Regions from separate parts of the Desemzia sp. C1 genome, predicted to be linked through region 2. Evidence: riboswitches for the same ligand, from Rfam matches in the RefSeq annotation. Region 2 holds a riboswitch; the other holds the start of a gene.
The links. Region 2 has a riboswitch for S-adenosylmethionine ahead of LMF32_RS04495 (hypothetical protein). Riboswitches for the same ligand answer to the same signal wherever they lie in the genome.
Positions count from the first base shown of each region.

Region 1: another riboswitch for S-adenosylmethionine. It lies ahead of metK (methionine adenosyltransferase); the one in region 2 lies ahead of LMF32_RS04495 (hypothetical protein).

Region 1 covers NZ_JAJIZP010000003.1:1,751,929-1,755,337, reverse strand. The annotation lists gene LMF32_RS09015 (class I SAM-dependent methyltransferase) at 1-227, shown strand, start outside; gene metK (methionine adenosyltransferase) at 271-1,458, opposite strand; SMK box riboswitch at 1,456-1,542, opposite strand; gene LMF32_RS09005 (hypothetical protein) at 1,702-2,505, shown strand; tRNA gene LMF32_RS09000 (tRNA-Glu) at 2,607-2,678, opposite strand; tRNA gene LMF32_RS08995 (tRNA-Ile) at 2,708-2,781, opposite strand; tRNA gene LMF32_RS08990 (tRNA-Gly) at 2,799-2,869, opposite strand; tRNA gene LMF32_RS08985 (tRNA-Phe) at 2,880-2,952, opposite strand; tRNA gene LMF32_RS08980 (tRNA-Asp) at 2,969-3,041, opposite strand; tRNA gene LMF32_RS08975 (tRNA-Met) at 3,077-3,149, opposite strand; tRNA gene LMF32_RS08970 (tRNA-Ser) at 3,186-3,275, opposite strand; tRNA gene LMF32_RS08965 (tRNA-Glu) at 3,322-3,393, opposite strand.
Region 2 covers NZ_JAJIZP010000003.1:836,025-839,433, reverse strand. The annotation lists gene LMF32_RS04505 (Y-family DNA polymerase) at 1-1,085, shown strand, start outside; gene LMF32_RS04500 (hypothetical protein) at 1,094-1,264, shown strand; SAM riboswitch class I at 1,371-1,474, shown strand; gene LMF32_RS04495 (hypothetical protein) at 1,553-1,774, shown strand; gene LMF32_RS04490 (IS1380-like element IS1678 family transposase) at 2,223-3,409, opposite strand, start outside.

The DNA of each region.
Region 1 (3,409 bases), 920 kb from region 2:
GTTCAACGACACTAAAAGCTATTTCTACTCTCCTACCGTTGCTAAGAAAAGGTTCCTTATTGATTATTGTTGTCTATTATGGTCACGAAGGCGGAGAAGAAGAAAAAGATGCTGTACTTGAATACGTTTCGCAATTGCCTCAAAAAGAATACAGTACATTGAAATATGGGTTTATAAATCAAAAAAATTACCCGCCATTTTTGTTGGCTGTTGAAAAACTAGTTTAAGAGGCAAAATAAAAAAGAGATGGAATATCCATCTCTTTTTTATTTAACTTAATAATTCTTTTAATACATCTACTTTATCCGTCTTTTCCCAAGGCAGTTCAATATCTGTTCTGCCAAAATGACCGTAAGCTGCAGTTTGCTTGTAGATAGGTCTTTGCAAATCAAGCATTTGAATAATACCTGCAGGTCTCAAGTCGAAATTAGAACGAACAGCTTCAATCAATTTAGCTTCTGAAACTTTACCCGTTTCAAATGTATCAATCGAAATAGAAACGGGTTGAGCTACACCAATAGCATAAGCTAATTGCACTTCACATTTATCTGCTAAACCAGCAGCAACGATGTTCTTCGCAATGTATCGTGCAGCATAACTTGCTGAACGGTCAACTTTTGTAGGATCTTTTCCAGAGAAAGCTCCTCCACCATGACGAGCGTATCCACCGTAAGTATCTACAATAATTTTACGTCCTGTCAACCCAGCGTCACCTTGTGGTCCACCAATAACGAATCGACCCGTTGGATTAATAAAGTATTTTGTTTCTGCATCCAACAATTCAGCAGGAATTTCTTGTTTGATCACTTTTTCAATCATATCTTGCTTTAGCTCTTCATAAGCCACTTCTGGAGCATGTTGGGTACTAATAACCACAGTATCCACTCGAACTGGTTTCCCTGCTTCATCATACTCTACAGTAACCTGTGCTTTAGCGTCAGGTCGTAAGTAAGATATCTCATTCTCTTTACGTAAAGCTGCAATTTTTCTTGTTAAACGATGACTTAACGAAATAGGCAACGGCATCAATTCTGGTGTTTCGTTGATAGCAAAACCAAACATCAATCCTTGATCTCCAGCTCCTATTTGACTTAACTCATCATCATTCAATTCTCTAGATTCAACTGAATCATTGACCCCTTGAGCAATATCTCCCGATTGTTCATCTATTGCGACAAGTACACCACATGTTTCTGCATCAAATCCATATTTTGCTCTTGTGTATCCAATATCTCGAACGGTATCACGAACGATTTTTTGAATATCTACATAAGCAGTAGTTGAAATTTCTCCTGCTACTAAAACTAAACCAGTTGTGACTATTGTCTCACAAGCTACACGAGCTGTTGAATCTTTTTCTAAAATGGCATCAAGAATTGCGTCGCTTATTTGATCCGCAATCTTATCCGGATGTCCTTCTGATACGGACTCGGATGTAAATAATTTTCTTTCTGACATTAGATATCCCCCTTTGTTTTTTCGGTTACAAGGCTTCTCCACTATTCAAAGTGAATCCTATCGGGAATCCTTTTGCAAACCTTATACAGTTTATCACAATTAGATACAAAATGATACGTCAATTGGTCTATGAAAAACTTTTTATTTATCCATTGTATTTTTTTGGTATGATAGATAAGAAAATGATCCACTGCACTCATTACCTATTTGAATATAATGTTACCTCAAGAAAGGAGCTTCTCAGTGACACAAACTTTTAAACACTTTATTGAGCAATTTTTATACAATCCTATTGTACTGGTTTTTCTTAGACCACTTAGTTATTTAATAATAGGAACAGTATATGCCTTACAATATAACACTTTTAATCGCTCCGTTTTTTTCCTGTTATACCTATACTTATTTACGAACTACTATATTGAGTCGTATTTGTCCAAACATGAACTGTTTGCTAAGAGCACTCTCACTCTTCCATTTATCCTGTTAGAAATCATTAATCTTGTGCTGATTAGTACACTTGCTGTATCAACGAATTACTTAGTAGCATTGTTAACTATTCTCTATAGTCTAATCATGCACTTCCAGCATTATCTTAAAAGTATAGGGTGGTCCAATTTGACCATTTTAGTTGTCAGTTTTTTTAAAGGCGGAATCATTACCTACTTGAGTTTCTTTACTCAAGTTCACTTTTTACCGCTGGAGTTATTAAAATGGAGCATTCCATTGGTCCTGGTCAATATTTTGGTAGAGATGCATACGTATTACCTGCAAACAACTGTCCAGCAACCTATATTGAAAAAAGATTTCCTTTTAAAGACACTTATCCTGATTACACTTATTTATCTGACAACTATCTTTTTACTCGCCAGCACTTTTGGTTACTTGTTAGTATTGTTCCTATTCACTGTTCCATTTATTCTTCATTTTATAAATATGATCCATCGTAAAAAAGAAAAAAAACTGTGCTTAAAAACACTGTTCCTTTATCAAATGACTTATCTATTTGTCTTTACTCTTATTGAAACCATTTCTTTTTACCTACTATAATGTGCAGCAAAAAGCATCCTCATAAAAAGGATGCTTTTGTTTGTTCCATTCAAAATAAAAAAACTGACGGCGTCATTATGACGTCGTCAGCTTTTATCGCATGACCCGTACGGGATTCGAACCCGTGTTACCGCCGTGAAAGGGCGGTGTCTTAACCGCTTGACCAACGGGCCTTAATTAATTATTTTTAACCATAAGGTAATGGGCCTAAATGGACTCGAACCATCGACCTCACGCTTATCAGGCGTGCGCTCTAACCAGCTGAGCTATAGGCCCTGAAGACATAAAAAAAGAGCGGGTGAGGAGAATCGAACTCCCATCATCAGCTTGGAAGGCTGAGGTTTTACCACTAAACTACACCCGCATTTTAGTTATGGCCCGGGACAGAGTCGAACTGCCGACACCTTGAGCTTCAATCAAGTGCTCTACCAACTGAGCTACCGGGCCTTATATTCAGTTAAAACGGTCTCGACGGGAATCGAACCCGCGATCTTCTGCGTGACAGGCAGACATGTTAACCCCTACACCACGAGACCTTTGTTGCTGTTTCTATTGCTTATAGAGCAATATATTGCGGGGACAGGACTTGAACCTGTGACCTTCGGGTTATGAGCCCGACGAGCTGCCAACTGCTCCACCCCGCGATAATATAAATGTTTCTGCCCACAAAAAGTGAGTTAAGGAGGATAAGGGATTCGAACCCTTGCGTGCTTTTACACACCTGACGGTTTTCAAGACCGTTCCCTTCAGCCGGACTTGGGTAATCCTCCGGTATAACAATTAATCTATTTGATTTGATAAGGTAATGAAACCTTATGACCCGTACGGGATTCGAACCCGTGTTACCGCCGTGAAAGGGCGGTGTCTTAACCGCTTGACCAACGGGCCTTTAATTCTTATCATA
Region 2 (3,409 bases):
ACGGCATCCGGACCGGTTCAAGACGTTTTGAAATACCAAAAAACTCAAAAATCCAAATTGTTGAGCCTCGTATGGCTTTATATATAAAAGTTAATCGGATGATTAACCAGATTTTTCAAGAGTTTGTAGCTGAAGAAGACATACATATTTATAGTATTGACGAAAGTTTTTTAGACGTGACCAAATCACACGCACTGTACGGATCAACAAAAGAAATAGCGCGAAAAATACAATTCACTATTTTTCAGCGGTTAAAACTAGTGACGGCGATTGGAATTGGTGATAATCCCTTACTAGCCAAGTTAGCGTTAGATAATGAAGCGAAAAAAAATAAGTCGCAAATAGCGGTTTGGCATTATGAAGATGTTTCAGAAAAGGTTTGGAACATTCACCCAATAACAGAAATGTGGGGAATTGGAAAAAATACAGCAAGTAATCTTTATCAATTAGGGATAGATTCTGTTTATAGACTCTCTCAGTATGATGTGAAAGCTTTGAAACGAATTCATGGTGTTGTTGGAGAGCAGCTCTTTTATCACGCTCATGGAATAGATCATAGTATTATTTCTGAAAAATATATTCCAAAGGCTAAAGGATTTGGTAAAAGCCAAATCTTAAAAAGAGATTATATAAATCAATATGAAATTGAAGTAGTTATCAGAGAAATGGCTGATGAAGTTGCAGCGAGGTTAAGAAAACATCATGTGGAAACAGGAGTTGTTCATTTATCTATAGGCTATTCTAGAGAGATATTAGATAAAGGATTTAGTCACCAAATGAAAATTTATCCCACCTCTTCAAACACTAAAATCATAGAAACCTGTTTACAGATATTCAGAACCTATTATAAAAAACAACCAGTACGTCAAATAGGAATACGATGCGGGAAAATTGATTATAAAAAAGAATTGCAGTTGAATTTGTTTGAAGACGCTGAAAAAACGATTCTTGCAGAAGATTTAGAACTAGTTGTAGATAGAATTAGAGAAAAATACGGTTTTAGCTCTTTAGTCCATGCAAGTAGCCTAACTAAAGGAGGGACAGCTATCCAGCGAAGTGGACTTGTTGGTGGTCATAAAGGATAGCAAAAGACATGGAAAAATTACACGAAATGATACAAGATTACGAAGAAAACAGAATAGTTTTAGAGGAACTACAAGAATTTATATGGGGTCTATCGGAGAGTATGTTAGAAACTATACCTGAAGATAGATTAATCTATTATTTATCTTTGAGTTACAAAATAGCTGTACAGGGTAAATAAGCTAACCACGAGACTTAATAGTAAACCAATAAACTACACGTTTAGTGATCATAGTATTGACATTTTAAAAAATGTGTGTTATTGTATCTTGACAATAGAATAGCAAAACTTATTAAGAGAAAGTGGAGGGAATTGGCCCGATGATGCTTCAGCAACCGACCTTAAGGGAACGGTGCTAAATCCAACAAGTGTAAACTTGAAAAATAAGTAAAACATTCAGGCGAACACTTCTTAATTACTAAGTGGCGCTTTTTTTATTGCAAAATAATAAAAGGAGATGTTGTTGTAATGGAAGTAAGTGCAGTTGAAGTTAAAGAGTATTTTGAGGATCTTAAAAAAGTCGTATTGGATCGACAATCCTATTGGGAGGAAATTGATCCAAGGCCACATGCTGTAGGTGTTTTAATCCGTAGGAAAAGATTGTCTTGGTACGAAGAAATTCTTCCTAAAATTGAAGAAACTATTGAAATGCTAGAAGATATTAAGGATAAAAGAAATTATATTGAATAAATCTGAAGAGAAACTAATGTACTTGTTTACAACAGTTTCTCTTTTTTATTTGTCTAGCTTAATTTTACAATCGGCGCCTATAAAAAACAAGGTAGGAGCGCTCAATATTTATACGTTAATAGTCATAAGTCAAACTATTGAATCTGATACTCAGGCTAATTAAAGATCAGAAGCAGATTCCTTTTACTATTCTTGATGGAATATAAATAAGAAAAAACATTATATTCTTAACTTATTTTTACTGTCCTGAATAATTCATAGCTTTAATTCTTTGGCACATTTTATTGAAATATGTATCACTAATATCCCTATCAACTGATTTTGACTAAAAAGTTACTTCAAACATTCACTGTTCAAAAATATTGAGGAATAAATTTTGGGTGTAAGGCATTTTGAGCATACTTCTCCCTGGATAACTTCCCAGTAAAAAAATCGTTAGATTGTTGGATTAGATCCATTGACTGGCTCGCCTCAGGCGAGCAAAGACCCTGTAGAATTCATTCTGATACACATGATAACTAGATAATTTGAGATAGACTCGTCTACCCGTTTGGACTAATTTCCCAGCAACTTTCAGAAACTTCAATCGAATAGAATGAATGGTCATTCCCTTTTGGACTTCTTCAAAGCCAATCGTTCTTAAGAAGTTGACTAAGTTGTAAGCTATCAAGCTGAGCATCATTCGGACATGATTCTCCAAAAAGCGAGGACTGTCTGTTTTGTCAAAGTAAAAGCCAGCTTTCGCTTCTTTAATGAAGTTCTCCATTGTGCCACGTTTGGCATAGAGAGAAAAGATGGTATCAGGAGAAACATTTTCTGATAGATTCGTCACGATAAATTCATGTCGAAAGAGTAGTTCGCCCGCTTCACGTGTTGAGCGTATACACACGCGACGACTTTGTGACCAGGATTGTGCTTGATAAGTGGTCGAGAAGTACTGAACTTCTCGTTCTTCCCACTTTTGATTATCGCCATAAAGTACTGATTTCTCAGCTATTTGACCTAGTCTACGATTATTCTTCAGTCGAATAACATAATGACTCTTTTTTGATTCACACGAATCATACACACCAGGTGTAGCGAACCCGCTGTCTCCACGAACCAAGATGTCAGTGTTTGGTAGAGAGTGATTATAGTGCTCTAATAAAGGTGTGAGAAACTCCTTTACGCCTTTTGATGTATATTGATTTCCTGAACGTAGTTCAGCTTTTAAGAAGTCACCAGTCAATCCGTCAAAAGCTACCAATGGATGGTAACCATAGGTTTGGTAGTGTGTATTATAATCCGTTTGTTCTTGGTGACCAAATGTATCTGAATGGGTCGAATCTAAATCAATGATTAATTCCGTATCATTACGGATGAGGCGTGCTTTATCGATAAGTTCTTGGTTCAAAGCTTGAAGTTCATGGATATTCTCCTCAGATAGTCGATCTAAAAATCGGGAAAGTGAAGATTGAGAAGCGAGTTCTTTCCTATCTAAAACAGCTTTAAACACGGGATCTTGTCTCAGGAGATTAGCTGCAGAATCAGCTGAGTAACCAGCAATTAATTGCATAATGAACTGCTCAAGTATGGATAAGTTGTCATGAGTAAAATACGCTCGTTCGTCTTCAATGTGAATGTGTTGCTTAGCCA